Regions from separate parts of the Caldalkalibacillus salinus genome, predicted to be linked through region 2. Evidence: a T-box and tRNA genes for the amino acid it is inferred to sense, from the RefSeq annotation. Region 2 holds a T-box; the other holds one or more tRNA genes.

Region 1 (16,470 bases), on a different contig from region 2:
TGGACAAGTCATTCAGCTATTGCAGGGATGTGATGCAGTCGTTCATCTAGGAAATATTCCGACCGATGTAAGGAACACATCTCAGGCCATATTTGAAAATAATATGCTCGTTAATTTTAACATCCTCGAAGCTTGTAAGGATTTAAAAATCGCTAAGCTTGTATGGGCGTCAAGCGAAACGGTTTTAGGGTATCCATTTAAGCCAGGAGACCTCAGTTATTTGCCTTTAGACGAGGAGCATCCAACGACAGTCAAGTCATCATATGCTATGGCCAAACGGCTAACCGAAATTCTATCTGACATGTTTTACAAGCTGACTAAGGCTCAGATCGTGTCTCTACGTTTTGCTAATATCTACGAGCCTGATGAATATGAAAAAATGCCGATTATGCATTGGAAGGACGACGGTCAAAAGAATATTCAAAAGAAAAATGTATGGGCGTACTGCGATGTGAGGGACGCTGCCAAAGCTTGTCTGCTAGCGATAGAAAAGGATAATCTAGGTATTGAGACATTTCACATTACAGCTCCCGATACCATTATGCCTGACTTAAGTAAGGATTTAGTCGATCGATATTTTCCAGATGTGTCTTTGAAGAGAACGATACAAGGACACGAAACACTGATGGCTATAGATAAGGCACGTAAAATCCTTGGCTATGAACCTCGTTATACTTGGCGAAGTGTGCTTAATAACGATGGTACAACCAAGAAATTACCCGAGGACCAACTTGCTCTATCAAAAACAAACATATAAGTATGCGTTTGATCATGAAGATCTGACTATGAAAAGTATTATAAAAGGATTGAAAAAAGGTTTGAATAGACACAACATCACGACACACGTCGTACCCCGGGCAAAGATGATCTTCCCGGGGTTTTTTACTTGTGATTTAATTTACCTACCGTGTGCTATGCTACCGTGTTTTTTGTTCGACCGTGGAACGGTAACGTTTGTTAGTGGGGCAAGAGCTTTTGCTAGTCATGTCAATGTGAGTACTCAACCGTATCTGATATAATAACATGGAAAGCTTTAGTCAGTACGATATATGGAAATAGGCACTTGATTATACAGATAAGGAGCTGTGTTCATTATGACGTACCGTTCAGTACAGGGCGTTTATAGAGGGACGTCACCTCATATGGTAGGGGACGGTTTCCGTATGTCCAACTATTTCCCGACAGGTCATGACTTTGGACAACGCTTGAGCCCTTTTTTATTACTCGATTACAATGAACCCTATGCATTCCCACCTAGCTCTGAACCTAGAGGTGTTGGTGCACACCCTCACAGGGGATTCGAAACCGTTTCACTGGCCTATGAAGGGGTTGTGGAACACCACGATAACCAGGGCCACCACGGGGTTATTGGACCCGGTGATGTCCAATGGATGACAGCCGGTTCAGGGCTTTTGCATAAGGAGTATCATGAGCATGACTTCTCTCGTAGAGGAGGTACACTTCACTTTATTCAAATGTGGGTCAACCTCCCTCGTGAGCACAAAATGCACCCGCCGCGTTACCAACCTTTGTTAAAAGAGGACATGGGGCGGACTGAACTCCCTGATAACGGCGGTCACGTCCGAGTCATCGCTGGTGAATACAATGGGGTTAAAGGGCCTGCACACACGTTTACCCCGATCCATATGTTCGATATCAGCTTTAACAAAAATGGGCAAGCCCAGTTTGAATTACCGTCTCACTATAACACCGCGGCTTTAGTGCTCAAGGGACAGACGTCTATCAATGAGGGCCAATCTGTTGATGAAGGAGACTTGGTGCTGTTTGATAATACGTCCGGGGTCATCAGAATAGAAGGGCAAACGGACGATACACTGGTCCTCGTCTTCAGTGGGGAACCGATCGAAGAACCGATTTACCAGCATGGCCCCTTCGTGATGAACAGCAGAGAAGACATTAAACAAGCCTTTCGAGACTTTCAGTCGGGCAAGATGGGGAGTACGGAGTTCTAACTTTTTGACAAAATGAAAGCCCATCAGCAGTAAGGCTCATTTATAGTCATTAAAAAAAGTCGTACGTGGATAACGTGCGATTTTTTGTTGAGTAAAAAACATTCATAACCATCACCCCCTCGCGTATATATTTTACAGTAGGACGAGTGTAGACAAGGTGACGGACAAGGGGGATAAAATAGATGGACGTGCATATTGTTTCTTTAAAAAGACTGATACTCGGCGGCATTGCCTTGGCTGTTCTCATTGCCATATTTAATTCGCCGATATCCTATGATTTTTCCAGATCTGCTTGGAGTCTACCTCTATCAGGCCAAATCATCATGATCGACCCCGGGCATGGCGGACCAGACGGAGGCGCGGTGAGTAAGGAAGGAATCATAGAGAAGGAGGTCACCCTAGCGATTGCCTTCTACCTTAGAGATATGCTCCAAGAATCGGGTGCTTTGGTATTAATGACTCGTGAATCAGACATCGAGTTATCGACCCCCGAGGCAAAGAGACAAGGGAGAAGAAAAGCAGAGGACCTCAAGAATCGAGTGAATATGATTAATGAAAGTGAAGCCGATTATTTCATCAGCATTCACCTCAATAGCATAGGGGCTGCCAAATGGAGGGGCGCGCAAACCTTTTACCAACCGAAGTATGAAGCCTCGGAACGAATGGCCAAGCTGATACAGAGTGAGATCATGCGTAACCTTGAGAATACGAACAGACAAGCTAAGAAAACACAGGACGTTTACTTATTAAAGCACGTGGAACGACCAGGTGTATTAGTCGAAGTCGGTTTTTTATCTAACCCAGAAGAATCAACACTCCTCAGTACAGCGGAATACCAAAAAAGTGTCGCCGCATCCATTTATGAAGGTTTACTTCGTCACGCTGTGGGTGATTCTACAGACTGAAGGGTATTTTAGGAGCAAGCGCCAAGCGAAAGACATCCAAACGTGCTATAATAAAAAGACGAAAAATTTATAACAAGAAGGAACAAGGGGCACTTCATCACACTAGAAAACCTTCGTACAAGTGAACCTTTAGAAAAATTGAATACATATGTATCTCATTCATGATACGCATAGACAAAACTGTACAAGTCGAGGTGTCTAACTTGCTAACGGAAGAAAAAATTCGTCAAGTATTAAAAGATGTACGTGAACCTGATTTAAATGTGAGCCTAGTCGAAGCGGGGCTCATACGTGAGTGTAGATTGAAGGAGAACCACGTCAGTCTAAAAATTGCGTTAGCCCAGACGGGGACGCAAGAGCAAATGCAACTACAGCAACAAGTGGTCCAAATGGTAAAAGAAGCAGGTGCTGAAACAGTAGGCTTAAGATTCGAAGCGCTTTCTGAAGAAGAGTTGCAAAAGCTAGGCGCCCAGGGACAAGGTCAAGCCCAGCCGAACGTTACGGATCTTCTCTCACCGGACAGCGGTACAACGGTGATCTCAATTACCAGTGGAAAAGGGGGCGTTGGGAAGTCGACGGTGACTGTAAACCTCGCGACTGCACTTCAACGCCTAGGTAAAAAAGTAGGAGTTGTTGATGCCGATATCTACGGTTTTAGTGTCCCAGATATGATGGGCATTGATGAGCGTCCACGCGTCGTGGGTGAGGTCATTCACCCTGTTGTTGTTCAAGGGGTAAAAGTGATGTCTATGGGCTTTTTTGTCGAAGATAACTCTCCCGTGATTTGGAGAGGGCCCATGCTAGGTAAAATGCTACGTAATTTCTTTGGAGAAGTGGAATGGGGAGAATTAGATTATCTCATCCTGGACCTTCCCCCTGGAACGGGTGATGTGGCTTTAGATGTGCATCAGATGATACCGCATAGCAGGGAGATTATCGTGACGACCCCGCACACGACGGCCGCGTTTGTTGCTGCGAGAGCGGGAGCCATGGCACTGAAGACCAATCATGAAATTCTCGGGGTTGTAGAGAATATGTCCTATTACCCACTTCCTGACGGCACAAAGGATTATATTTTTGGACAAGGCGGTGGGGAGAAGCTAGCAGAGAATTTGAAGACTGAACTCGTGGCTCAAATTCCGCTAGGACAGCCCAAACAAGATGTTGCACCTGGTGAACATCGTACAGCGATCTATCCAGAGGGCTCACTCATTGGCGATATCTACATGGATCTCGCCAAGACATTAGACAGTAAGGTGCGATAAAAATAAACGAAAACGAAATAAAACAATACATGGAAACGCTATTCTTGGTTGGTCCCTAAGTCGCCTTCTCCTTAAGGATGAACAAGACGCGTTAACTTAATTAATTACGAATCCCTTCGGGCCCGACGGTGACGTCAATAAAAAAATCGAGCCATTATGTTTCACGGCTCGATTTTTTAATGTTGATGATTATTTTGGGGAGATAAACTTAACTTCCACCTCCACCGCCACCATCGCTGCCACCACTACCACCACTACCACCACTACCACCACTACCACCACTTCCGCCACCACCGCCACCTTGCTCTCCTTTAGGCGGCTGTTCAGCTACTTTGCTGAGGAGCTCGAGTAGCTCAAGGCGGAAGTACGGGCTTTCAATGGCTTCTTTCATGACGGACATGGTTTGTTGGCGGAAGGCTTTGGATTCGGCAACTTTCAGAAACTGTTGTTCCATTTCTGGGTCTTGGAAAATCTCCATCATACTTTGGCGGTACTCAGGATCTTTCATGAGATCTTTAATCAATTTCTTGTTTTCATCTTCGATATGTTTGGCATACTGTTTAGCAAATTCCGGGTCTTTCATGATCTCCTGCCACTGCTTCTTGCTTTCAGGCGTCAGTAACGTCTCTTCAATGGTCTTTTTCACTTCAGGGGAGCTTAGGATCATTTGATCCTTACTTTGTGATTGCTCCTTCATAGACTCTTGTATCGCTTTTTTTCCCTCTTCTGTATTCATAATGTCCAATACCATGGACTTAAGTTCCTTATACTCAGGCTGACCTTTTGATTGTGCATTTTGGTTAGGCGCACAACTGACTAATAACTGTGTGGCGATAACGATAATAACTAACAAAGATATCGAGCGAATGAGCTTGGATTGGCTTTTAGTAAATGGGTCCCATTGGCTCATCCATTTCTGGCTCCCTAACGTGCGGCTTTTAAAATTCCGTAGTCTGCCCATGCTTGTCGTCTCCTTTCCAAATATCTATACCTTAATATGCTTCTATAGCGTCAATTTATTCTTTTTGGTACAATCGTAGAGGACAGACTAGAAAGTGGTGAGAACACTGAATATTAGACGTTGGTTATTTTTATTCATATCGACATTATTGGTCGGCGGCATTACCATTATTATCACTAACATGATCGTTGGTTGGGGAGACCTAACAGGGGGCTTAGATGACCCTGATGAGTTGGTCGCAGCCGGTATTTGGATTTTTATCGTTGGATTGATGTTTAGTGTCATCAGTCAGATGGGCTTTTTTGCTTATTTGACCATTCATCGTTTTGGTTTAGGTATTTTTAAGACTCATAAACTCTGGAACGGCGTACAAATTATGATCATCGCCTTTACATTTTTTGACCTTGTGTATTTACGCTACCTTGCCTTTGCCCAAGCGGGTCAATCATGGGCAGACTTTATGCTGTTACCAACGGTGCTTTTGATTGTGGCCCTAATAGGCGGGTATTTGAAGGCCAAGTTCACAAACCAACATGCCTTTATCCCAGCGGTTTTCTTTTTATACGTTGTCACGACCATTGAAATAGTCCCTGCCGTCACACAGAACGATGTGGTTTGGGTGACACTCATGCTAAGCACCATACTGGTATGTAATTTATGGCAGCTTTTAATATTACAAAAACTAACAGCCCCCGCAAGCAAAAAAAGCGCTTAGGCCTTAACCTAAGTGCTTTCTCAATATCAAGTCAGTTAATCTAGTTCATCTACTGTACTCTCAACGCCGCTGATAAGCTCCGAAACGGTGACAAAGGCATAACCTTGTTCTCTTAGCTCATCGATAATACGGGGGAGTGCCTCATGGGTTTGTTTACTGGAGTCACTGGCGTGAAAGAGAATAATATCCCCTGGGTGAGCATTAGAGACGACATTGTCTACGATTTTGTCGACACCGGGATTGAGCCAGTCTTTGGAGTCTGTATCCCATTGAATCACTTGATAGCCCAGTTCATCGGCAATTCGTAACACCCGTTTATCGAAGTCACCATTCGGCGTACGAATTAAGGTTGGCGTGTCACTGATAAGCGATTGTAGTGTCCGATGAGACTTTAAGATTTGTTCCCTGATCTCATCGTCCTTAAGTCGACTGTAGTTCACATGTTTATGGCCATGAGAGCCAATTTCGAAACCTAGTTCATTAATACGCTCCACAATCTCCGGATGGTGTTCTGCCCATGGAGAAGAGAGGAAGAATGTCGCTTGTTTAACGCCTTTTTGCTCTAGGGCATCTAGTATGGGGCCCGGCCGCTCATTGCCCCATGAAATATCAAATGTGAGCGCCACCTTCTTTTCATCGGTGTCTACACTAGAAATGGCTTGGGGATCATTTTCCCCCGCTGTGACCTTGAATACACTCACACTATCTCGTTCAGCATAAAACACACCCGCAGTGAAAAGCGCTGCGACGACTAAAATGGCCGTTTTTTTCATTTTTTGCAGATTAAATGTCCAAAATCCGCTCATACATGTCACCCCCTGTCCATATGCTTCATCACTAATGATGTGTATGTAGACAAGGCATAAAATATGTCCAAATCATCACGAGGTGAATAAATAAATGTTACAAGCCTTAAAAAAACTCATGTCTGAAAGTCAGTCTTATATTATCTTTTCCGGTTTCCTTATGCTCCTTGGCACGTGTGCCGGGTATACCTACCCCCACGTGTTTGAAGAGGCGATAGCCCAAGTCCTAGAACAACTTGAAGAAGTAAGTGAAATCATAGGAGACAATGACGATCCGCTGTACACGAGCTGGATTATTTTTACCAACAACGTAACGGCTGCACTCGTGATGATGCTCGCTGGAACGGCCCTGTTTTTCATACCCTTGAGTTCCTTGTTTGTAAATGGGGTTGCTGTAGGTTATATACTCGGCCTCACGGCAGAAGAAGGGGTATCACCACTCACATTATTCCTGTATGGTATCCTTCCGCACGGGGTTCTAGAGCTACCTGCTATTATTATCGCCGGGGGAGTAGGACTCTTCTTTGGCCTACGCGTTCTCGGTTGGTTATTTGGTCAAGGGCAGTTTCTTTCCCACTTATTTAGCAGTGAACGTGGCGATGTACGGACATTCTGGCGTGAACAAACCTTACCCGTTTTAATTGACAGAGCGAAGGGGGCCCTTTTTCTCATTTTGATACTCATACTCGTGTTGCTTGTCGCTGGCCTCATAGAGGGCTTTATCACACCCGGATTACTTGAACCCCATATGCCTTCAGAAAATTAATATCAAATTAATGCTATAAAAACACCCCAAATAGGAAATAACATATGACACATGGGTTTTTTTCAAGTCTATGTGTCTATGTGCTGATATGTTTTGAACTGATCTATATTTTATACTGAGACAGGGGTGTTTGTGGCATTATGCTTGGAATACTATTGACGAGAAAAGAAACACAGGAGATGGAGTATTTGATTAAGAAGGAACTTGAAGAACTCTTACTAGACCTAGGTGACCCTCGCATCGATGGTATTGTCAAAAAAGCGATGGAAGAGCGTTATAAAATAGTGTTTAAAATGTATAGTCGTTTCGTATCTGGGAAAGAATTATCAAAGTACATCTTGCCCAAATCCACTCGCAAGGTATGATAAAGGTATGAGCTAGTGTAAAAGGTAAATAAATTTTGCCACCGCTAAAGTGTGAAAAATCATTGAAAAGAGTTGAAAAAACGCACTAACCGTTGTATACTAAAACATGTCTTTTAAAAGATGAAACTTAATCGTTCAGTCACACACATTATTTGATTCAACATTATACATTTTGGTTATCACTCAATGATGACGCATTATTCCGCAGTAGCTCAGTGGTAGAGCAATCGGCTGTTAACCGATCGGTCGTAGGTTCGAGTCCTACCTGCGGAGCCATGCTTCCATAGCTCAGTAGGTAGAGCGCTTCCATGGTAAGGAAGAGGTCGTCGGTTCAAACCCGGCTGGAAGCTCCATACATAAAACGCACAACGACGGGGGTTATAAGCGGTTAGCTTACCGTCGTTTTTTAGTGTAAACGTCTTGACCAACACCTTGACTAGTCCAAATATGCTGACGAATTACGACTGAATCTCGGTGTGCAAAGCAATGGCAGGTCTATCTACATCATCACCCACCCCCACCACAAACTAAGTCGTTTGGGCGCAGAAGGGCGCAGAAGAAAAAGCACCGGTTAGGGTGCTTTTGTATATTATTAATATTTTCTTGTTATTAAGTACATGCCATATATTATATTTAATATCCCTATAATTAGTTTTATCGTATTTAAATTTCCTACTAAACTAGGAATGATAAAAGATAAACCAATAACAAGAAAGATGATGCCGCTGAATATATAATTACCGATTGCTATCACTCCCATAAATCTAAATACTACGTGTATCTAAACAGTCTATTATTTATACGACATCATAGTCATCAAACAAGTCTACTCTCCATGCGAAAATTGAATTATAATTTTTCTATTTCATCCAATAGTTCTTGATACCTTTTATCCGACATTTCAAATTTTACTTCGGTACCTAATCCCCACGAATGTGGTTCCATTAACTTACCTATTGATTCTAATCTCTCTGTTGTTTCCTGTGTAATTTCTTTACCATCTAAACCTTCTAATTTAGCAGCAAGTAAAGATAATATTAACGAACGCTTCCCCCCTGTACTATGAGTACGTCCCATAACCTCAATAAGTCCTTTCCTTGCATCATCGTTATCTACTAAATCTGAATGGTACTCCAATTGTCTTTGAACATATAGGTACATTGAGATATCATAACTTTCGTAACTCATTTTTAGATGTCTATACTCATTATACTGATAAATAACAACAAGAACCAATATTCCAGATATCGCCATCCATAATGTTTCTTTTTTCATTTTAAAACCCTTTCTAATAACACTGAAATTTCTTATTTTAAATAGTATTACTCTTTGACTTCAAAGCCATTCTTACAATTTTCTCCGGTTTCAGCATCATAAATTGAAAATGTCTCAACATTTTTAACTTTCACCAATGAGTTCCATTCTACATAGGCAAAGATTATTCCTCTATATTTCATACAAAACTAGTGTTTGTTCGCTCTAAAGGATTCGACAAATGCATAGTTGAATGCTTCGTGTGGATGTGGCAAGTTAAAATTTATTAAAATGCTCGCGGTTCACATGGTAAGGAAGAGGTCGTCGATTCAAACCCGACTGGAAGCTCCATACATAAAACGTACAACGACGGGGACTAATAAGATTTAGTTACCCCGTCGTTTTTTTTTATTACATTAGCAAGGTGTTATGAAAAAAGCACATGGGATGAAAGATTGGGGTACCCATCTTCTATAATTGACAAGGCTTCGTGGACAAAAGCATTCAGAAAGGGGAGCAGTCAGTATGAGTAACAAAAGTATATTAGCTGTTATTATCTTAAGTTTAGTTGGGGTTACCTTATTGTATCTCAATTTTTCTATATGAGTAATATGACTGAAATTTCCTTATAAAAACTATTGATATTATGTTGGAATTCCAGTATCATAGCTGAAGATGGATTTTTTCGACAAATTTTGATATTTGGGCACGGCTCTCTTTATGGGACCGTGCTTTTCATTTCTCACTGTTTTGTGTCTATATTCAGAAAAATTACGCTTATAACACAAGGCGTCAATGTCAACTAAGAGAGAGGAGCGTGGGGAAACGTGAGAGAGAATAACAAACAAGGTATGATCCATCGTACTTTAGACCGTATCGAATATATCGGTAACAGGCTTCCGCACCCTATTACCTTATTCTTCATGTTTGCTGGACTTGTGGTTCTTTTATCATGGGTTTTAGCACTGTTCGACGTGATGGTAGAGCATAATGGAGAAACAATTGCGGTTCAAAACTTACTTTCAGCTGACGGCGTACAGTATATGTTCACTAGTGCAGTCGATAACTTTACTGGATTTGCGCCACTCGGCACTGTATTGGTGACGATGCTAGGAATTGGGATTGCCGAACGTTCCGGTCTCATTAGTGCTATGCTTAGAGGGCTTGTAACAACCGTTCCTAAACAATTACTAACGGCAGCACTTGTGTTTGCTGGTATTATGTCAAGTATGGCAGCAGATGCGGGATACGTTGTGCTTACGCCATTAGGTGCCGTCTTATTTGCAGCTATAGGACGACATCCGTTAGCGGGACTTGCGGCAGCATTCGCTGGAGTGTCTGCAGGATATAGTGCGAACCTGTTTATCACATCGCTAGATCCTTTACTAGCAGGACTGACGATGGAAGCAGCAGCCACTAGTAACGCTAGTTATGCTGAAGGCATGAACATTGCCATGAACTACTACTTTATGATTACGTCTGTGTTTATTCTCACGATTGTGGGAACCTTCGTCACAGATAAGATTGTCGAACCTAGACTAGGTCAATACACGGGCGGTGTCCAAGAAGACGAGATTACAACACTTAGCCAAGCAGAGCGTAAAGGTGTAATTGCCTCAGGTATCTCTGTACTAGTGACAATTGCAGCTCTTGCCCTACTCATTGTGCCTGAATGGGGACCACTAAGAGGAGAGGGTGGAGAGATTATACAATCTCCATTCTTTAGTTCTCTGGTACCGATTATCTTTATCGCTTTCTTAATCCCAGGTATCGTATACGGTATTGTGACGAAGAGTATTAAGTCTGATAAAGACGTCGCCGATCAAATGTCAGAAACAATGGCCACAATGGGCGCTTATATTGTACTAGCCTTTGCCGCAGGACAATTCGTCGCTTACTTCGGTGAGACGAATATGGGAATTGTTCTAGCCATAAAAGGGGCGGAGTTCATCAATAATGTTGGATTTGGCGGCTTCCCGTTAATTCTAACCTTTATCGCCGTTGCAGGGTTTATTAACCTGTTTATCGGTAGTGCCTCAGCCAAATGGGCCATCATGGCACCTGTTTTCGTGCCTATGATGATGCAATTGGGGTACTCCCCAGAATTAACCCAGGTGGCCTATCGTATCGCGGACTCCACGACGAACATTATCACACCATTGATGCCTTACTTTGCGATCGTCATTGCTTTCGCTCAGAAGTATGATAAGAAAGCGGGTATCGGAACACTAATTACCACTATGATCCCGTACTCTATCGCCTTTAGCATCATTTGGATTATTATGCTATTCGCATGGGTGTTCTTCGGTTGGGACCTCGGTCCAGGATCTCCGCTTTTCTATCAAAACTAACTTATAGCCCTTTAACATCTGAGTAGATTATAGAAAAAAGCAGATAGCAGAAAAGTTAACAAAAGAAATAAAATAACGACCTTTTTAACCGGTTGGGAATTCCCAGCTGGTTTTTTTATAGCTTGATAAGAGTAGAGGGCAGCAAAATTGCATGATGTACGGTGTATTAAACATTAACGACCCTCAGCCCATCCTCTCTTAGAAAATAGAGTATGCTATAATAAAGTAAATCCTTTTATTGGTAAATTAAAAATCAGATTAGTATCTTAAAGGTAGGGGTTAATATAACTATATGTAAAATAAGCCACAAATGAAGGAGGAAATGGTATGAATAAGTCTGACATATGGCAAGATGTTGACCTTTATTTTAGTTCGATGCTCCATGAGAATGATGAAGTCATGGATAAGATATTGACCGCTAATGCAGAAGCCAATCTACCTGCTATTGATGTGTCTCCTAATCAAGGGAAATTTCTCTACTTACTGGCGAAGCTCAAAGGGGCAAAGCATATTCTAGAGATCGGAACGCTCGGAGGTTACAGTAGTGTCTGGCTTGGCCGTGCTTTACCACATGACGGGAAGCTTATAACCCTTGAACTCGAGCATAAACATGCAGAAGTGGCGGAGAAAAACATTACATTAGCGGGTCTAGAAAATAAAATAGAGATCAAGGTTGGCCCTGCGTTAGACATACTGCCAACGCTGAAAGATCAAGAGAAAAATCCATTCGATATGATCTTTATCGATGCCGATAAACAGAATAATCCTCACTACTTGCAGTGGGCACTACAACTATCCAAACCGGGGACGGTTATTTTAGTAGATAATGTGGTACGTAATGGCAAAGTGATTGAGGACAATAGTGATGATGACAGCATCCAGGGTACACGTCAGTTTATCCATTTGCTATCGGAAGAATCTCGCATAGAAACAACGGCCCTCCAAACAGTGGGTGTTAAAGGGTATGACGGATTTGTCATGGGTGTTGTCAAGGATTAAGGGTTGCCAGTGACATAAGAGGTTGAAGATGAAAAAGATATAAAGGGTTAGAAACGACTTGAAGGAAGTGATCCTTATGGCAACCGTTCACAAGGGAAGGTTTACGGCCGAGATAGAAGGAGAATTTGTCATTTTTATAATCGGTGTGAGAGTGAATAAGCTGTTAGCCATACATAAATGGCTTCCGATATTTAGGGCTATGGAGAAGATGATAAAAGAGCTCTATGACAATGAAGACTTGGGCTTTTTAGGTACGGAGTATTTCCTACAGTGGCGAGGCGCGACGCTCCTTCAATATTGGCGATCTTATGAGCAGTTAGAAAAGTATGCGAGAGAGGGCATTCACCTCGAGGCGTGGAAGAAATTTAATCAGTCTATAGGAACGGACGGCTCAGTGGGGATATACCATGAAACGTATATCGTACAGCCTCAAAATTATGAATGTATATATGGTAATATGCCCAAATTCGGGTTAGGTAAGGTATCTAACCATGTACCTGCGGTGGGCAGAAGGGAAACATCAAGGCGTAGGCTGGGTGGGGATAATAACCCTGCTGTTAAAACACCAGAGAACCCTAAGTAGCACCTTACTACGGAAACAAAAAAGCAAATGAATGGAAGGTAGCCTCCAAAATCCCGGTTAATCTCTTGAACAAACGTTGAGATGCGTTCCCGATAAACGGTTAGGGTAACTTGTAACACTTCCTCCAGTTGGCATCATAAAAATGGCCATTTAGCGCATAATCTAAAAGAGAATACGCAAACATGAATTGTTATCGTCTATCTAAAATCTTTTAAAAATGGGCTCAACCAACGGGAGTGTTTACATGTATGTGATCAGGGCACTGTTTATCGCAAGTATCATCATAGGCGTGTTGTTTATATTTACCGGCTTCTTTATAAACAAAAAGAAGCTAGAAAAGCTGGATTACAAAGATGAGACCCTATGGCGCAAATATCCTAACAAAGCATTAGTAGGGTCGATCGTCATGGGCCTGCACCGTTTTTTACCCTTCTGGTCAGTAAGAGTTTTGTTTATCTTGATTGGACTAGGGATTATCTTGCTTATGTTTTATCTGCATCCATCGCATTTTTGAAGAAAAAAAGGAAAAGAGACAGGTGATCGGCTCCATGTTATACCGTCTTTGTCATAGCAAGCCCTACTTTGCAAATAGGGCTTTTTCCGTGCCTAGTTCAGAATAAGTTTTAAGATTTGGGTTTAATTTTCGGACCATTTCGAATTCAACATAAACCCTTTACAGTTTACTAGATATAGAGTATAATCACGATTGTTGTCGCTTTGAGACACCATATAGGCCTGATGTTACGATAGATTAATATCGCTAGAATTGTCGCCTACATGTCACTCAAAAACGACTTGATATATATGTGGAGGGGTAGCGAAGTGGCTAAACGCGGCGGACTGTAAATCCGCTCCCTCTGGGTTCGGGAGTTCGAATCTCTCCCCCTCCACCATTGTGAGCCATTAGCTCAGCTGGCAGAGCATCTGACTTTTAATCAGAGGGTCGAAGGTTCGAATCCTTCATGGCTCACCATTACATATAGAAGTAAAGGATTCTCACCTACGGTTCCCTCGCTTCAGATTATAGATAGAAACAGTTATAGATAGAAGAAGGAAGCGAGACTAGCTAAAGCGTCGGAATCCTTCATGGCTCACCATTACATATAGAAGTAAAGGATTCTCACCTACGGTTCCCTCGCTTCAGATTATAGATAGAAACAGTTATAGATAGAAGAAGGAAGCGAGACTAGCTAAAGCGTCGGACTCCTTCATGGCTCACCATTACAGATAGAAGTAAAGGATTCTCAGCTACGGTTCCCTCGCTGCAGATTATAGATGTTATAGATAGAAGAAGGACGCGAGACTAGCTAAAGCGTCGGACTCCTTCATGGCTCACCATTACAGATAGAAGTAAAGGATTCTCAGCTACGGTTCCCTCGCTGCAGATTATAGATGTTATAGATAGAAGAAGGACGCGAGACTAGCTAAAGCGTCGGAATCCTTCATGGCTCACCATTACATATAGGACGTAAAGATAAGGTTTTTTCACCTTTTAACAGACAGTTCCATTAAGGAGCTGTTTTTTTTAGTGCGTGGATATATATGCAGATTTTTGTCGAGTTGAGTCATTTCCTCATCACTGTTTTAATAGAGTTATACGTTATTGGGGGGATGAGAAAATGAAAAAGAATATGAGTATTGTCGGAGTTCCAATGGACTTAGGACAAGGACGCAGAGGCGTGGACATGGGGCCAAGTGCCATACGATACGCGAATGCCATTAAACGTCTTGAAAGACTCGGTCATCATATTAACGATTTGGGAGATTTAAATATCCCTAGACTAGAGAAGCGAATCCCTAACGAACAAAATCTAAAATTTTTAGAGGAAGTGGTTGCTGTTAATGAAGAGTTGGCCAAAAAAGTAAGCGCTATTATGGCTGAAGATCGCTTTCCTCTCGTATTTGGTGGGGACCACAGCATTGCCATCGGAACACTAGCAGGTGTGGCCAAGCACAAACAGAATTTAGGGGTCATCTGGTACGATGCCCACGGAGACCTTAATACAGGAGATACGTCCCCATCAGGAAACATCCACGGTATGCCACTTGCTGTCAGTCTCGGAAATGGACATGAGAAACTGACAAACATTTTAGACTACAATCCGAAGATCAAGCCTGAGAATGTCGTGATTATTGGCGCTAGGGAGCTCGACGCCGGTGAGAAGGAGTACATTAGAGAGAGCGGGATGAAAGTGTTTACGATGCACGAAATTGACCGTCTGGGGATGACACACGTCATGGAAGAGGCCATCGCCCATGTGACGGACGGAACGGACGGTGTTCATCTAAGTCTTGATTTAGACGGGCTAGATCCGAGCGATGCCCCGGGTGTTGGAACTCCCGTGATCGGAGGTATTTCGTATCGTGAGAGCCATCTTGCAATGGAGATTTTAGCAGAAGCAGACATTCTCACATCAGCTGAATTTGTAGAGGTTAACCCTATACTAGATGAGCGTAACAAAACAGCTAACGTCGCCGTTGCTCTAATGGGGTCTTTATTCGGAGAGAAATTACTGTAATCATACATTGATATCCGTTTACAAAAGGGAATTTTGGTGTATAATGAAATTAAGAAACGCATACACTAAAGAAGGCAAAAAGTTTCATTAGGCAGACCAAATTCACCCATGAAACTAATAGAAGCACTCGTCAGGACCAGTGACGAGTGCTTCTTTCTTTACTGACGGAAACGCTTTTTTATGATGTCTAATGTCTTGTCTGTGATGTTAAGTACACGCTCCGCCACTCCTAAAACGAGGAGAATGAAGGCAAAAAGCTCCAATTAAGCTCACCTCCTTTCACCCGTTTTAATTGTATCATAAAAGGCTTTAACGAAATGACAGACCTTCTCAGCCCTTTTGATGGGCTGTTTTTTTCTTGATATTTTTCCCAATAATAAAAATGCTTGTGTTAAAATGGTTGAGGTGAAACTTTTGTGTGCTTCATACGTAAGCATAATAACCGCCTTTATGCGGAGGTACAGATCAATGGATCGGACAGAGAGAAAACTAATAAAAAAGGCTAGCGCTGGGAGTCGAACAGCGTTTAGAGCCATCGTCGAGCGATATAAAAATAAAATATATCATCTCGCTTACCGTATGCTAGGAAACCATACGGAGGCTGAAGATGTGGCCCAAGAAACGTTTATTAGAGTCTATACGAAGCTTGATCGCTATAATGATGATCATAAATTTTCAACTTGGATTTATCGCATTGCTACAAATCTATGTATTGATCACTTGAGAAAGCGAAAACAGCATGTGCAGTCCCTAGATCAAGAGGTCGCTGGTGTAGAAGGGTTAGCATTATACTCCCAAGTGGCCAGTACCACAGACACGCCGGAAGAAGAAGTGATGACGTTAGAGTTGCGGGAGGAAGTCCAACTTGCCATCGACAAACTTCCACCTCAATACAAAACCATCATAATCCTAAGATACCTCCAAGATTTGAGTTTACAAGAAATCAGCGAAGTGATAGATTTACCCGTCACCACGATCAAAACGAGAATACACCGTGGAAGAGAAGCA
Region 2 (16,470 bases):
AGGCAACGTTCACCAGTGATAACAGCTTGTGGTGGACGTCTTGCTGCTCCGATAACATTTTCCTCTGAGATTCGAGAACCTCAAAGTATGATTCATAGAAATTGACCATCAATGCTTCTAGCAATCCCTTTTTACTCCCAAAATAATAAGATACGAGAGCGGGGTTGACTGAAGCTTTCTTAGCAATTTGTCGTACGGTTGTTGATTTAAACCCCTCAAAGTAAAACAGATCGGTTGCTGCTTCGATAATTTTGTCTTTGGCTTTTTGAGTTGATCTTCTCTGTTCTCCCGTCTTCCTGATTGAAGTTTTGACCACCATAAAAAGACCCTCCCGTACGAAAACATGTTGATTGTAAACTTTTTCGTGACGAGCAGGGTATTTTCCTTTTGAAAATATAAATATTTCACTTTAGTATGCTTTGATGAGCCAAACAAAACGGTTTAAACGATCGAATGTAACGCTGAACCCGTTACGCTCAAATTCGGTACGTAAGTCATCAATCGTTTCATAATACTCCGTTTGTAAATCTTTGAGAAGGTTCGGTTTATCCTGGGCCTTGACCCTTGTTAGTATGTCTTGTTTTGTATTTTCATTTTGATATACCGTATCAGCAAAAACAATCACACCACCTGGTTTAAGAAAAGCCTTCATTTTACTCAGGGAGGTTTCTTTCTCCTTTAAGGTAAGATGATGAAAGGCGTAGGTGCTCACAATGGCGTCTACTTTTTCGTTCTTTTGTAAGGGAATATCTAAGAAACTCCCCTCCCTTAGATCTATTGGAATCCCCTTCTCTGTTACTTTGCGTCGCATTTCGGCTGACGGTTCTACCCCTATTAACTCATAGCCTTGCTCTCGTATCTTCTCCGATAAGTTACCTGTTCCCACACCAAATTCTAAAACTCTTGAGCCTCCTGCTGGTATTTCTGCTACGACACGGCTCAGAATATCCTCATATCCTTCAAAGACTTCCTGATACTCTCCCGTTGTATCGTGGACGGTCTGATCATAAACGGGTGCCCACTGGTCAAACAGCTCATTAAAGTCGTTTTTCATGACCATCCTCCTTCAATCCATAGTAAATTGATATGATTTTATGTATTTATATGATACACAATATGGGATGCGTTTGTCATTATTATGGGCAAAAAAAAGCAGACGTTTGTGTCTGCTTTGGGAAAAATATTTAAATGACATGAGAAGAATAATAGCTTTAAGAAACAGCCGGGGGTTGCCTCACACAGTGTGCTTCATTTAACAAATGATCAGGTACATCAATCTCCATGCGAAGCAGGTTAGAACCAAAGGATTTACCTAAGTTATCCGTTCTGAGAGAGGATGGCGCCCCGCCCCCCAGTGCATCTTCGAGGACAAACTTTAGCCCGTAGATATTATCCACTTCATAGCGTTCCACTCTGCCTCCAACGATATCCTTGAAGTGAGCTTTGACCCTTTCTGACGTCACTTCTTGTTTGAATACTTCATACATTTCCGGTGTTCTGGCAAATAATCCTAAGTCACAAGTGTTACCCTTGTCTCCTGAACGTGCTTGTGCAACGTAACGTAATTGTACTTTGGCCACAGTTAAACCTCCTTCACGTCTGTTGTGACTCTATCTTCTATTTCTTCCCTCGGTATTAACACAGACCATAAGCCCAATAGTTGTCTTACTGAAAACATATTGGCGAGCCCTCCCACAAACGGGGGTCCGTTCAAGGCTAATGGCGGGAAGAGCCTGCCGAATTGAGACGCTTCTTCCTTTGTCTCCGTATGAACGGCTACTCGCAAATATATTTCATTGAGGTTATCCTCATCTACGGGTGTAGCCAATGGCCCGTGGATGGAGTTATATCCAATAAATTCGGTGTGGATGTCTTTCACGTTCATGTCATATAGAGATATTTGCTTGCGTACAATCTCGTCCGCCTTTCTCGCTTTTTGTAAAGCGTCCGGCCAGGAGTAACCGATTAATCCCTGCCCCATATATCCGTTTGAATACCCCATGATCGCTTTCAGTGTGTCAGGCTTCGGTTTTCCCTTAACCCCTGATATCTTCACCTTATTCTCTTCCACTTGTTCAAAGGCGGTCCCGCTAAAATCGGCTATCACGTCGGGGGTGATATAATGTGTAGGGTCGTGGATTTCATATAAAAACTGCTCCTTTAACGTGTCCACCGACACTCTTCCCCCTGTGTTCTCAGGCTTAGTCATATAAGATGTCCCATCCTCGTATACTTCGGCGATAGGATAACCGATGTTCTCCATATCAGGGATGTTCCACCAATCCCCACTGAAGTTACCGCCAGTAGCCTGACCTGAGCATTCCATTAAATGGCCAAGTAAGATCCCCTGACCTAGCAAATCCCAATCGTCTTTCTTCCATCCTAATTCGTAAATCAATGGGGCTAAGAATTGTGCTGTATCTGTGGTTCTCCCTGTGATTACAATATCTGCTCCTTCTTCTAAGCATTTGACAATGGGCCAAACACCGAGGTAAGCGCTGGCGAATAGAATCTCTTCCTTCGCCTTGGTAAATGGTTCACCCGTATCATAATCCTCTAATGATATGCCTTTGTTTTGCAGTTCTTCTAAGATAGGATAAATGTTGTCACCGCTGGCAATCCCCACCTTAATACCTGAGATCCCCATGTCTTCTGCTATGCGCATAACCTCATCTCTCGCACCTTCTGGGTTAATTCCCCCTGCGTTGGTGATCAGTTTAATGCCTTTTTCCTTCACATAAGGCAGTAACGTCTTAGCCGTGACTTTAATGTCCTTTGTATACCCTCTTGAGGGGTCCTTCAATTTGTCTTTTTGTAAAATGGCCATGGTCAATTCAGCTAAACAATCAAAGCATATGTACTGAACATCCCCATATTTGGCCATATTTAAAGCTCCGTGTATTGTATCACCGTAAAACCCTTGGCCAGCGCCAATTCTTACCTTATTCATCTTATCCCTCCTGTCATCATTCTCCTCTAATTGTAAGCGCTTTCTAATTAAGTCAAACATTAATGACTGAACGCTCGCTCATAATGTCATTATATCAAATTTTCTGATTAATTTCAGGAAAATTTTTCACTTTGTGCTGCAACCTTTTTTCTTTTTAGGATGTCTACCATAATGTAAACAGTCTTATTGCGTTATAACTTTATAAAATTTTAGTAGAATACTAGGAGGTTTTTAGTTTATGAAATGGTATGTGAAGCCTGTTGTTGCCATGACATTAAGTACGACGCTTGTAACGCTCCCTGCTATGCCAACATTTGCACAGTCATTTGACGAAAAACAGAAGCAAATGTACCTTAACATTCAGAGCGAAATAGATGAGCAACCTGATGAAGGCGCTTTAGAAAGAGAGCAGGCTGTTATCAAAGCACAGGAGCTTATCTCAATCCCGAGTGGGTACGAAGTCCAAAATACGAGATATCAATCAGCTAACCAATGGAACACCGTCGCTACTTGGCACGTGACCTTCACAAAACAAGAGGATGAAAACATGGTCGGAGAAATCAGAGTCTCCCTCAACGCCTTATCAGGTGAATTAGTGAACTTTCATCACTACGATAGAGAGTTAGAGACCCCTTCCTATCCACCTACTGTGTCTAAAGGGGAAGCAGAAGCCATTTCTAATGCATTTATAGAGGACGTTCTCCCCACTAAAAGCAGTCTTGTGACCTACGATCCATTCGGGCTTGAGGAGGACCTCCCGATCATTGATTCCTCTGACACTTATCGCTTTCAATATGTACGTATGCACGATGGTGTCCCTTTTCCTCAACACTATATTACCGTTGAAGTGACAACGGATGGTCATGTTGTCAGCTTATACAGTGAATGGGATGAAAAAGTTCAATTCCCCGAGCATGAAGCGGAAATTGTAGAAGAAAACGTCATCGATACTTATCAGTCGCTTGGTTCTAACCAGCTGGAATTATACTATATAGAACCGGAACGGAGTGAAGATGACACCGTTTACCTTAGCTATCGGTGGAACACAGGTCACCCTAGTAGTATTTCTTACGTTGACGCTCGTTCTGGAGAGCCATTAAATCAAAGCTTGGATGTGATTGATAATACGGAACCCACCTATGTCCCGATTTCGGAGGAACCTTTAGAAGCTCACTTTAGTGGGGGTGCAGAGCTAACGGAGGAAGAAGCACTTCAACACGTTCTTGAAGTCACACCTATCGATGAGTCGGCGGTGAAAGTGTCTTCTAGCAGCTATTCTTCTAACGATTATAACGGGCGAAGTGTATGGAATTTTCAGTTCGAGCCACAAAACCAAGAAGAAGGTCAACATTACTGGGGATACGTGTCCGTAGATACACATACAGGAAAAATCTATGACTTTTTAAATGAAAGTAGCCGTGACATTGAAACGGACCAAGATGAGGCTCAGCAATCGCTATCCGATGAAGAGCTGATTAATAAAGTGATCAGTACGACTGCAAAGTTATCGCCGGAAACAGCCCACAGTACGTTTTATATTGATGGCAGCCTTCAACGAAATGATCAAGGGCCACTTGCTCATGTGAGATTGATCGCAAAAGAAAATGATGTCCTCATCGGAAATCACCCTACATCAGTGACGATCAATCAGTACACCGGTGACATCGTTAACTTTAGTGCACCAAGAATGCCTGCTCAATCACTTCCTAAACCCGATCAAGTCATTGAGCAGGAAGAAGCGTTGAATGAAATCCTTGAACAATCCAACATCACATTGCAATATCAAGCTGACCGAGACTACACCAAGGATGTACATGAAGCTAAGCTCGTCTATGAGCTACGTCTGCCGAACCATACAGAACCCCTTTTCTTAAATGCAGAAACGGGAGAGTGGCATACGTTATACTCAGGTGAAGCGGTCAACTTAAACCGTATCACACCAACGGATATAGATAATCACTGGGCAGAGGACGCACTTATGATGATGTACGATTACCGTGCCATCGACACAGATGAAAACGGGCACGTCCGACCGAATGAAAAAATTAAACGTGGCGAAATGATCAAGATGCTTATCCTTGCTATGAACCGAGGGACATTTAGAGGGCATTATGGTCTGAACCATGACGCTAGCTTTGAAGACGTCGCCGCATCATCACGATACTTCCAATACGTTGAGGCTGCTGTTGATCTTAATATCTTAGATCCAGAAGACCGTCAATTTAACCCTGAAGATGTCCTCACGAGAGAAGATATGGCTGTCCTTGTGGTTCGTGCTTTAGGCTATGATAAGCTTGCTCAGCAGAAAGACCTTTTTAACTTAGACGCTCATGACCATGAAGCTATAGAGCATTCCGGTCATGCGGCCATCGTCTCTCATCTGGATATCCTCACCCTACAAAATGGTCAATTCTCACCGAAGAGAGAGATGACACGCGCTGAGGCTGCGACGGTTTTCCAACGTTTCTTAGAAAAACGTCATGAGTTTGCTTCATAAAAAATAAGCCCAGCTTTTGGTCAGTTAATGAACACCTGCAATGACTTGACTTTGCCCCCAGAAAAGAGATAAAATGTTCTTTGTGATATAGGAAAAGATAGCTAGGGTGAGCACCATATGACCCTCACTATTTTGTTCCTTTGAACGCGGCTGTTATATTCAAAGGTGCACTAGTAACTCTCGCTATCAGGGCGAACGTGCTAAACAAAACAAAATAGCATATGTGTGAGATTACCACTTGTTATCCTTTCTTATGAATATTTCTTCATAATTTGAAAGGAGAGTTCTTAAATGGCTCGATACACAGGTCCAACTTGGAAAATAAGTCGTCGTTTAGGTATTTCCCTAAGCGGTACTGGTAAAGAATTAGCGAAGCGTCCTTACGCTCCAGGACAACACGGTCCAACACAACGTAAAAAACTTAGCGAATATGGGATTCAGCTTCAGGAGAAACAGAAGCTACGTCATATGTACGGTTTGAACGAACGTCAATTCCGTCGTCTATTCGATGACGCTGGTAAAATGCCTGGCGTTATTGGTGAGAACTTCATGATCCTTCTTGAATCTCGCCTAGACAACCTTGTTTATCGTTTAGGATTTGGCCGTACGCGTCGTGCTGCTCGTCAGCTTGTGAACCACGGTCACATCACTGTTAACGGTAAAAAAGTAGACATCCCTTCCTACCGTGTCAAAGTCGGAGATGTTATTGGACTTCGTGAAAAGTCTAGAAACTTAGACGTGGTTAAGGATGCACTAGAAAGCCGTAACCATTTACCAGAATATCTTTCTCTAGACGAGAATAGCCTTGAAGGTACTTACACTCGCCTACCAGAGCGCAGTGAACTACCTGCTGAGATTACAGAATCTCTTATCGTTGAGTTCTACTCTCGTTAATCAATTACCACGAATAAATTGGACGTCAAAAAGGTCGGAGAAATCTCCGACCTTTTTTGTTATCCATTAGCCAATGTCATTTTGAAAAGGCTATTTACTTAAAGATTGTTAATTTATGTCGTGTTAATTTTATAGTATGGTGAAATATAGAAAAGAAGGGGTGTCTACACTTATGAAATATATGCCATATTATATGTCTATTCTTAGTTTCTTTTTGGCTTTTCTGTTTTTCTCTTTTATTGGAGAAGTGTTTAATATAGATTGGCTCATGACCTTCTATTATAGAGAAGTAAAACCTGATGGCATAATTTTCGAAGCAAGAAGTCCTTGGATTCCTATAATTTTAGCAACAGTTATAAGTTATTTTAGTTGGAAATTAGGTAAGGGTATTAAAAAAACCTGAACATCTTGTTTATCAAGGCGTTCAGGTTTTTTATTTACTCACTCACTTTGACGAATTTCCTTTTCCCTACTTGGACAATCATGCCGGGCACAGGCGTAATTTCTGCTTTAATGTCTTCCACCTTTTCTTCATTTACTTTAACGGCTCCCTGTTGGACCATTCTTCTTCCTTCACCTTTAGAAGGGACCATGCCAAATTGAGAGATGAGGTCAACAATTGTGACTGTTGGTTCACCTGTCCATGCTTGCTCCGGTATATCCGTTGGTAGTGAACGTTTTTGGAACACCGTCTTGAAGTGAGCCTCTGCTTTCTCAGCCTCTTCTTTGCTGTGATACATTTCAACAAGGGTATAAGCTAAACGCATTTTGGCATCTCTCGGATGGACGGTTCCTTCTTCCAAATCAGACTCAAGCGCTGATAATTCCTCACTCGTCGCACGCGTTGTGAGTTCATAGTATTTTAACATCAGATCATCTGGTATGGACATCGCCTTGCCGTACATTTCTTGAGGCGCTTCGTCTATACCGATGTAGTTGTTAAGACTTTTACTCATTTTCTTCACACCGTCCAATCCTTCAAGTAACGGTGTTGTCATTGCCACCTGCATTGGTTTTCCAAATTTCTCTTGCAGATGACGCCCCATGAGCAAGTTAAACTTCTGATCTGTACCGCCTAATTCTATATCTGATTCTAAGGCGACAGAGTCATACCCTTGCATTAACGGGTAGAAGAATTCGTGCACGCTAATCGCTTGCCCTGATGTATAGCGCTTCTCAAAGTCATCTCGCTCGAGCATTCTAGCAACTGTAATCGTACCAGCTAGCTCTAATACATCGGCGAACTTCAACTCAGACAGCCACTTGCTGTTATACACAAGATCGGTCTTAGACATATCTAATATTTTTCCGTATTGGCGGATGTAGGTCTTGGCGTTTTCTTCAACCTCTTCTGGTGTGAGCTGTTTTCTCGTTTCTGATTTCCCAGTGGGATCACCAACCTGGGCAGTAAAATCCCCTATCAGCAATTGTACACGGTGACCAAAGTCTTGGAATTGTCTCAGTTTATTAATGACGACCGTATGACCGATGTGAATATCTGGTGCGGTGGGGTCTAGGCCTAGTTTCACCTTTAGAGGTTCTCCTGTGGCTACTGATTTAGCAAGTTTATTTTTCAGCTCTTCCTCAGGAACGATTTCGACAACGCCTCTTTTTAACGTCTGAAACTGACGGTTCACTTCCTGTTGCTGCTCTGTGGTTAGTTGAATACTTTCACTCATTTAAACTTCCTCCTTTATTATTCTATCGTGTTATTTTAGATGTACAAACTATGACACTCGTGTTATAAAATATAAAAAACGCCCCTTCAGAAAGAAGGGACGAAATCATCGCGGTACCACCCTAATTAGAAAGTGCCTATAAAAGACAGACTTTCTCACTCAATATAAGATAACGGTTTAACCGATCATGGCTAATGTTTAAGTGTAAGCAAATGTTTTCACCATGATTACTCCTGATGGTAATTCAACCGTTTCTTCTGTATCGATTCACACCACCCATCGACTCTCTGAAAAGCGAGAAGAACGTCTACTTTCATCATTCATCGTAACTGATATAGAATTTTAGTTGCAAAAGAGCAATGAGCCGGTCATATTTGCCGACGGCTAACGAATAATAGTATAGATTCTCTTTTCAATATTAATATCATAAACATTTTGACTATAGCATGTCAATATTCTACAACTTTTTGAGACGTGCAACGTCATTATATGTTGAAATGTATTTATACAAACACATATGCTATAATAATCCTGTTACCTAGGGGGGATAGGAATATGGTTAAAAAGAACTCCGAGAACAAAAATACGACAAAAAAACAAAAACGTAAAAAAAATCGTTTCCTGACCTTTATTAAGGCCATGTGGATTGTCATACAAGTTTTCATTGTCCTCGGATTAATGGGCACACTCTTCGCTGGAGCAGCGGCTGCCGGTTTCTTTGCTGCTCATGTACAGGACGAGCCTGTACGCGAATATGATGAAATTTACGAACTCATCCACAATTATAATCAAACGGGTGAAGCTTATTTCCGTAATAATGAATTTATCGGCAATCTACGCACGTCTGATGTATCGCAGCCTGTGACACTCGAAGAAGTCTCACCACATCTGATTGATGCTATTCTGGCTACGGAAGATCATGTCTTCTATGATCATACTGGCGTTAACTTCAAAGCCGTAACGAGAGCTGCTATTGAACAGTTTACTGAAATGGGTGCAGGTAGCGGTGGGAGTACTATCACACAACAGCTTGTGAAGAACCAAGTACTTACACCAGAAAGAACATTTGACCGAAAGTTTAAAGAGATGCTCCTCGCCATGAGAGTAGAGCGTATGTTTAATAAGAACGAAATCCTAGAGGCTTATATGAACATTGTCTATATGGGATACAACGCTAACGGCTCTAACGTTGAAGGTGTACAAGCGGCTGCTGAGGGTATCTTCGGTGTCAGCGTGAAGGATCTTAACATTGCTCAATCGGCTTATCTTGCAGGTATGATCCAAAGTCCTGGGCGGTACACGCCATTTACCAGAAGTGGGGCCGTCAATGAAGAAAAACTGGAAACTGGGCTTAAACGAATGAATGTCGTTTTGAACCGTATGATAGAAACGCAATTTATTACACAAGCCGAATATGAGGAAGCAAAATCGTTTGATATTAGAGAGAGCCTAGCGCAACCAACGAAAAGTATCGTTGAAAACTATCCGTTTCTCACGTTTGAGATCGAACAACGTGCCAATAACATATTATTGAAACAAATACTTGAGGATCTTGAGATCGATAAGGATGAGCTAACAGATGAAGAACTTGACGAATACCGTGAAATGGCACGCCGCCAACTTTCTAGAGGTGGGTATAAGGTTTATACGACAATAGACCGAGAATTGTATGAAGCTTTTCATGAAATAGCCAAGAATGATGAGCTTTTCGGACCACGAAGCAGAGAACATACTTATACGGTTGTTGACGAAGAAACGGGAGAAGAACGGGAAATCGGTTACCTAGAGCAAACGGCTGTAACACTCTTAGATAACTCTACTGGCGCTATCATTGCGATGATTGAGGGACGTGATTTCAATGAAATGGAATATAACCTCAATGATGAACCAAGACAACCGGGTTCCTCTATTAAACCATTATTAGATTACGCGCCAGCTGTTGAGCTCGGTCTTCTACAGCCTGCTACACCTGTAGACGATGCACCTATCTTCCGTTTAGATGGTTCAGGCGATTACTGGGTGCCTCGTAACTGGAACAATCGCTATCAAGGGTTAGTCACAACGAGAAAAGCACTCGAACAGTCTTATAACCTACCAGCGATTCGATCATTCCTTAAGGTCCAAGAAGAAGCCGGTGAAGAAGTCCCGTTTGATTATTTGAAGCAGATGGGTATTACGACAATCCATGAGAATGACTATCATGCACCTTCAGTAGCCATTGGCGGCATGACGTACGGCATGACTGTTGAAGAGAATACCAATGCGTTTGCTACCTTTGCTAATAATGGGGTGTACCATGACTCGTATTTGATCGAAAGAATAGAAACTTTCGATGGAGAAGTTGTCTATCATCATGATCCGCAACCAAAACAAGTGTTTTCAGAACAAACGGCTTTTCTAATGAATGATATGCTACGTACAGTCGTCAATGAAGGTACCGCTTCACGTGTACGTCGAGGCATGGGATCTGGTTTAGATATCGCAGGTAAGACGGGTACAACGAACGATAAATATGACTACTGGTTTATCGGTTATACACCGAACGTATCCATGGGCGTTTGGACAGGGTATGATAAGCGTGAAACTTTACAAGGCAACTATTCACCACGGACGCAAAATCTATGGGTAAACCTCATGAAAAAGGTACAGGAATTACGACCTGAATATGTCAATGCTGAAGCACGTTTTAATGAACCGAATAATATTGTCACTGCAACGGTCTGCTCTAAATCAGGTATGCTGCCTTCTAAACTCTGCAGACAAGCAGGCTACCTTGTGACAGATTACTTCAACAGACAGCATGTCCCAACTCAGGTCGACGATAAGGTCATACAGGGACGGGTCATTACTGTCAACGGCAAACAATATCTGGCACATGATGAAACACCGGATGATTTTGTCTCTACAGGATTATTTGTTGAGCGAGAACCATTAGATATCCCAGCTAAATATCAATCACAACGTGCGCGTTACCTACCTCAGGATTGGTCTATCACAGCACCGGAAGAAGAAGATCCTCGAGAAGATAACGGCAAACGTCCAGATGTGCCTCAAGGCGTCGACACCGTCTTCCGGAGTTCCGATGGCCTCAATATTGTTTGGCAGCCGGTTGGAGACAACGATATTGCTGGATACAGAATATATAGAGCGACCCAGGACGGTGAATTTGTACACATTGGAAGTGTGCCAGACTCTAGTGAGAAAACATATTTGGATACGGGGTCAAGCCGAGAAGCATCCTACGCTTACCGTGTAACAGCAGTCGATATATCTGGTAATGAATCTGACCCTTCTCAAATCGTGACAAGTAATTTCTCTGAACCTGATTCCTTCTTCACACCTCCGGGTCCTTCAGCACCTAGTGGATTAAGTGGAAGTGGCAATCTTTTAGGTGTAGAGTTAACTTGGAATGCAAATGCGGAATCTGATAACGTGCTGCACTATACAATTTACTATAGTCAAGATTCTGAAAGTGGATATAAACAATTGACCACAACGAGTGATACGAGCTATACCCATTCCGTTCTTGACGGTGCTGGTCAGTACTCCTATTACGTAACGGCTACGAACGAAGATGGAGAATCTGAGCCAAGTAATATTGTACAGATGAACCTTGGTAATCAGGATAGCACCGACGAAGAAGAGCCAAATCAGAACGGTAATGGCAATAATGGCAATGGCCCTCAAGAAGACGATCAATCAGAGGAAGAAGGAGAAGAAGGTTCCGGTTCAGATCAAGAAACAGAAACGGAAGAGGGTACAAACGATGACTCAGAAGGAGAAACTGAGGAAAAAGAGACGAGTAGCAGAGGAAACTCCGACCAAGCACCTGGTCGACAAAAAAATAACTAACACTTTAAATGCTTATAGACTTACGAGTAATCAAACGACGATGACACGAATGAGTCTTGTAGAGCTAAAAAAGAGCGACTGTAAAACACAGTCGCTCTTTTTCTATATGGCTTTTATATAACTCATTTTATCATGTTGCTTTGTCGCCAATGACCTGGCACCCTTAGTCTAAGCCCTTTAACATACGGTTAACCATCTCAAAAGAACGCTCAGAAGCTAGCTTGGTAAACGACATGAAATTCACATCTGCTGACCCGTCTGCTTTATCAGACAAAGATCGAATGATGACAAACGGAACATCATTAGCATGACAGACATGTCCCACTGCAGCTCCCTCCATCTCAACACACGCCCCTTGAAAAGTATGACGCAAGTCTTGTACGTCTTCTGCATTAGCAATGAACTGGTCCCCAGAGAGTACACGACCTTTTGTTACTTTAACATCAGTAAACTGCTGACCACTTTGTAGTGCAAGTCCGACGAGTTGCTCATTAGCCTGAAAAATAGATGTCTCTGCAAAAGGAATTTGCCCTCGTTCTATATCAAGAGCACTTAAAGCTGTTGCGTCAATATCGTGCTGTAAACAATCAGTAGAGACGACGATATCCCCTATATCTAGTTGTGGGTCAACGCCACCAGCCACGCCAGTGAAGATGATGCGATCAACGCTGTACAAATCAATCATTTGTTGTGTACAAATACTGGCGTTCACCTTACCCACTCCGGATTTACATAGCACGATAGCATGTCCATGTAACGTACCAAAAAAATAAGTAATACCAGCCTTGTTTTCTTCCTTTACATCCCTGATATGACTTAGAAACAAGGCTATTTCTTCGTCCATAGCTCCTATAATGCCAATACGCCTCAATGCCACACGCCTCCTACTGTTATTAAATCATCGATGTATTTGTGATTCACCCCACGTGTCTTGTTGACCCTCTTTCTTCAATACGATGTGGCAAGATCACGAGATGATCATCGACCTTTTCTTTATTCATATACTTCGTTAGCAAGCGCATTGATACGGCCCCGATGTCATACATCGGTTGTACGACACTACTGAGTGTTGGTCTAACCATTGTACAAAGGCGTGTATTATCGAAACCGATAATTTCAATATCCTCTGGTATATGAACACCGTTATCCTGACAAGAATGAATGGCACCCACCGCCATCTCATCACTCATAGCCATGACTGCTGTAGGTCTGTCTGCCATGTTTAAATAATGTGTCATAGCGTTCAGACCACTATCATATCTATAGTTTCCTATTTGTAAGTAAGACTCATTCCACTCAATATTAGCGTCAGCAAGTGCTTTTTTATGACCTTCTAAACGCAGTTGACCCGCTAGTGGGTCTTCTAACGGACCTGAGATGTACCCAATAGACTTATGGCCCCGTTCAATTAATGCCGTTGTGGCATCGTAAGTCGCTTGGTAGTAATCAATGTTGACTGATGGTAACTCTGACTCTGTATCTCTTGTTGCCGATAAGATAATAGGAACTGAAGCTGTGGTAAAGACTTGCTTATGTTCCTCGGTAATTTGACTTCCCATAAACAGGAGTCCATCCACTTGTTTCTCTAACAATGTATTCACTAAGTGAATTTCCTTATCCATCTTTTGGTCGGAATTACATAGAATAATGTTGTATTTATACATATTGGCGATATCTTCTATCCCTCTCGCTAATTCGGCATAGAAATGACTAGAGATATCAGGGATAATGACCCCTACTGTGGTCGTTCGTTTACTAGCTAGACCTCGAGCCACAGCATTCGGTCTATATCCTAAACGTTGTATGGCTTCCATTACTTTTTTTCTTGTTGCTGGTTTCACGTTGGGGTTTCCGTTAACCACTCTAGAAACAGTTGCCATGGACACGCCTGCCTCTCTGGCAACATCGTAAATCGTAATATTCATCTTACATTAGCCTCCGATCTATCCATTTACATCTTTTGGTTTTCATAAGTTTTCATGATTAATGTAATGATACGATAATTCGCATGATACCGCAATTTATTTCACAAGAATTTCATAATTCGACAATGATCTTTTATAGTGTCCACACGCTGTGAGGAAATATACTCAAACGAGACAAAACCAAAGGCCCCTTTATCTCGGAGCCTTTGGTTTTGTTTATGTTTTATCACTGACCTTTTTCACTTTATGCACAGCATTTTTGTGACGATACACTCTTGAGCCTATAAACTGCCCCAGAATCGCAATCCCAATCAAAAAAGGGATAGCCCAATTCGTCACATCAAGCCATATGCGTAACGCAATGACCAGAGGGACAGAAGCATGAACGGCAATAAACCATGAAGGGGAGAACTTGCGCACAGATTCCCTCCACATCCCTAGTGGAACATTGATTAACATGGTGAAAATAGCCAAACCCAAAACTAACATTATCATGTCCATGATTACTCACCTTAATCTCTAAAAAAGTTGTCTCCCCTCCACATTACTCTTTTTTCATTTGCACGTCAACAAAATGGCGTAGCTCAACACTTTACCTGTAAGTTGTTTTTCTTCGTTGTCATGAGTCTAAAACAGTAAGTATAATATACCCATGGATGTGAATGGTTATGCAACCAAAAGCACCCAATGTTTGAGTAGGTTATACGTTTGTTCAAAAAGCGTTAGACCTATACTGAAACTTTATTTTTAAGTAACCCTGACCCTTTTAAAGTATCCAGAAAATCGTTAAATTGATCAATATTAAGTTGCTGTCCCGCATCTGACAATGCCACCGCTGGATCAGGATGTACCTCTACCATAACACCGTCCGCACCGATTGCGAGCGCTGCTTTGGCCGTTTGAGGGATGATATCCTTACGTCCGGTTGAGTGCGTCACATCAACTAATACAGGTAGGTGCGTCTCTTGCTTTAATATCGGTACAGATGAGATATCTAAAGTATTACGTGTGGCTTTCTCGTAAGTTCGAATACCTCTTTCACATAGAATCACCTTAGTGTTACCTTTGGACACGATATACTCAGCTGCTAAGATAAACTCTTCTATTGTGGCTGACATCCCCCTCTTAAGAAGAACAGGGTGATCGACAGAACCTGCTGCTTTTAGTAATTCGAAGTTCTGCATGTTTCTTGCTCCAATTTGTATAACATCCACGTATTTAGTGGCTAAAGGGATATCTTTCGGATCAACGATCTCACTGATGACACCTAAATTATTCTCATCACCAATGCGTTTTAAAATTTCTAACCCTTCTACTCCAAGACCTTGGAAATCGTATGGGGACGTTCGCGGTTTAAACGCGCCACCACGAAGCAATTTCAATCCATGTGCAGTATGATTATCAGCCACCGCTTTTACCTGATCGTAGCTCTCTACGGAACAAGGGCCTGCAACTAAAATCGGTTCGGAGCCTCCTATTTTGGCCCCTTTGACCTCTACCACAGTATCATCCGCTTGTTTTTTACGACTCACTAGTAGGGCCTTACGATGATCGTCCTCTTGAAGCTCTAATGAAGCCTTGAATATTTGTTTGAACAAATGTTGAATGGTTCCTGTCTCAAAAGGCCCTTCATTATTAGCGGCAAGTAGATCGAGCATTTTTCTCTCTCTTACTGGATCGAAGCGGTTAATACCAGACTTACGCTTCACTTGACCAATTTCTTTAACAATTTTCCCTCTTTCATTAATCAGCTCAAGCATCTTAAGGTTAATCTCATCTAACTGGTCTCTCAACGTGTCTAACTGTTCGTTACTCATCTCTCCACTCTCCTCTTCTTCTTTAAAAGGTGATCTTAATGTCAATATCTTACTAAAAATATTACTAGACAATGTATCACGATCCATATGCTTTTTCAAGCGCTTTTTTAGGCTTTTTAGTACGATCTTTTCGTTTAATATTTTAGCGCATAAAAGCATAAAATCGTTAAAGTATTTATTTCCTCTATTATTATAGATAATGCCCCTCAAACGCAACCCTTTTTATTAAATTTGTACCCTTATGCATAGATTTTTTTCTATGAAGAAAGGTTTTTTGAAAAAAAAGTCGAATGATACTCTAAGGATGTCGAATGTTGGATTAAGGAGTGGCTAAATCATGAGTGAGGAACAAACCAATAACATATTCGCTTTAGATATCGGTACCCGTAGTGTTGTCGGCATCATTCTGCAACAACATGGTGATCGTTATAGTGTCGTAGATTATGTATTCCGGGAGCACAGAGAACGTTCAATGGTTGACGGACAGATTCACGATGTCTTGGCTGTGGCTGCCGTCATACAACAAGTCAAAGAAGCGCTTGAAGTCAACCACGGCCCTCTCAAAAAAGTAGCAGTGGCTGCAGCTGGTCGCTCTTTAAGAACAAAGCGTTCCGAAGTGGCGAAAGAAATTGCTGGCCGTCCATTACTGACAAGGTCAGATATTGTGGCCATGGAGCTTGAAGCGGTACAACTTTCGCAACAAGAACTCGCTGAAGAGCTCGGAGATGAGGAACAAACAAATTATTATTGTGTGGGTTATTCAGTGATACAGTATCTTCTTGACGGAGAGCAGATCGGTAACCTGATTGACCAACGTGGTAAGCAAGCTGGTGTAGAAGTCATTTCTACGTTCCTA

The links. The T-box of region 2 lies ahead of tyrS (tyrosine--tRNA ligase). A T-box ahead of a tRNA ligase gene usually reads a tRNA of that ligase, here a tRNA-Tyr.
Region 1: it encodes a tRNA-Tyr, which carries the amino acid that the T-box ahead of tyrS (tyrosine--tRNA ligase) is inferred to sense. The anticodon was not compared.

What each region holds. Positions count from the first base shown of each region.
Region 1 is NZ_JAERVL010000028.1:57,589-74,058, forward strand. Features, by position in the region: gene JKM87_RS15450 (NAD-dependent epimerase/dehydratase family protein) at 1-757, shown strand, start outside; gene JKM87_RS15455 (pirin family protein) at 1,095-1,973, shown strand; gene cwlD (N-acetylmuramoyl-L-alanine amidase CwlD) at 2,156-2,878, shown strand; gene JKM87_RS15465 (Mrp/NBP35 family ATP-binding protein) at 3,082-4,143, shown strand; gene gerD (spore germination lipoprotein GerD) at 4,352-5,104, opposite strand; gene JKM87_RS15475 (KinB-signaling pathway activation protein) at 5,202-5,819, shown strand; gene pdaB (polysaccharide deacetylase family sporulation protein PdaB) at 5,855-6,625, opposite strand; gene JKM87_RS15485 (stage II sporulation protein M) at 6,720-7,391, shown strand; gene JKM87_RS15490 (hypothetical protein) at 7,532-7,756, shown strand; tRNA gene JKM87_RS15495 (tRNA-Asn) at 7,958-8,032, shown strand; tRNA gene JKM87_RS15500 (tRNA-Thr) at 8,034-8,109, shown strand; gene JKM87_RS15505 (hypothetical protein) at 8,606-9,031, opposite strand; gene JKM87_RS15510 (AbgT family transporter) at 9,838-11,361, shown strand; gene JKM87_RS15515 (O-methyltransferase) at 11,689-12,360, shown strand; gene JKM87_RS15520 (DUF4188 domain-containing protein) at 12,437-12,943, shown strand; gene JKM87_RS15525 (hypothetical protein) at 13,188-13,457, shown strand; tRNA gene JKM87_RS15530 (tRNA-Tyr) at 13,752-13,836, shown strand; tRNA gene JKM87_RS15535 (tRNA-Lys) at 13,841-13,916, shown strand; gene rocF (arginase) at 14,563-15,462, shown strand; gene sigW (RNA polymerase sigma factor SigW) at 15,931-16,470, shown strand, end outside.
Region 2 is NZ_JAERVL010000004.1:238,251-254,720, reverse strand. Features, by position in the region: gene refZ (forespore capture DNA-binding protein RefZ) at 1-319, opposite strand, end outside; gene JKM87_RS04935 (class I SAM-dependent DNA methyltransferase) at 410-1,054, opposite strand; gene JKM87_RS04930 (AtuA-related protein) at 1,212-1,580, opposite strand; gene JKM87_RS04925 (acyclic terpene utilization AtuA family protein) at 1,583-2,950, opposite strand; gene JKM87_RS04920 (YcdB/YcdC domain-containing protein) at 3,189-5,447, shown strand; gene rpsD (30S ribosomal protein S4) at 5,739-6,341, shown strand; gene JKM87_RS04910 (hypothetical protein) at 6,535-6,744, shown strand; gene tyrS (tyrosine--tRNA ligase) at 6,779-8,020, opposite strand; T-box leader at 8,113-8,353, opposite strand; gene JKM87_RS04900 (transglycosylase domain-containing protein) at 8,576-11,872, shown strand; gene JKM87_RS04895 (5'-methylthioadenosine/adenosylhomocysteine nucleosidase) at 12,036-12,749, opposite strand; gene ccpA (catabolite control protein A) at 12,790-13,797, opposite strand; gene JKM87_RS04885 (hypothetical protein) at 14,014-14,298, opposite strand; gene JKM87_RS04880 (bifunctional 3-deoxy-7-phosphoheptulonate synthase/chorismate mutase) at 14,526-15,614, opposite strand; gene JKM87_RS04875 (cell division protein FtsA) at 15,952-16,470, shown strand, end outside.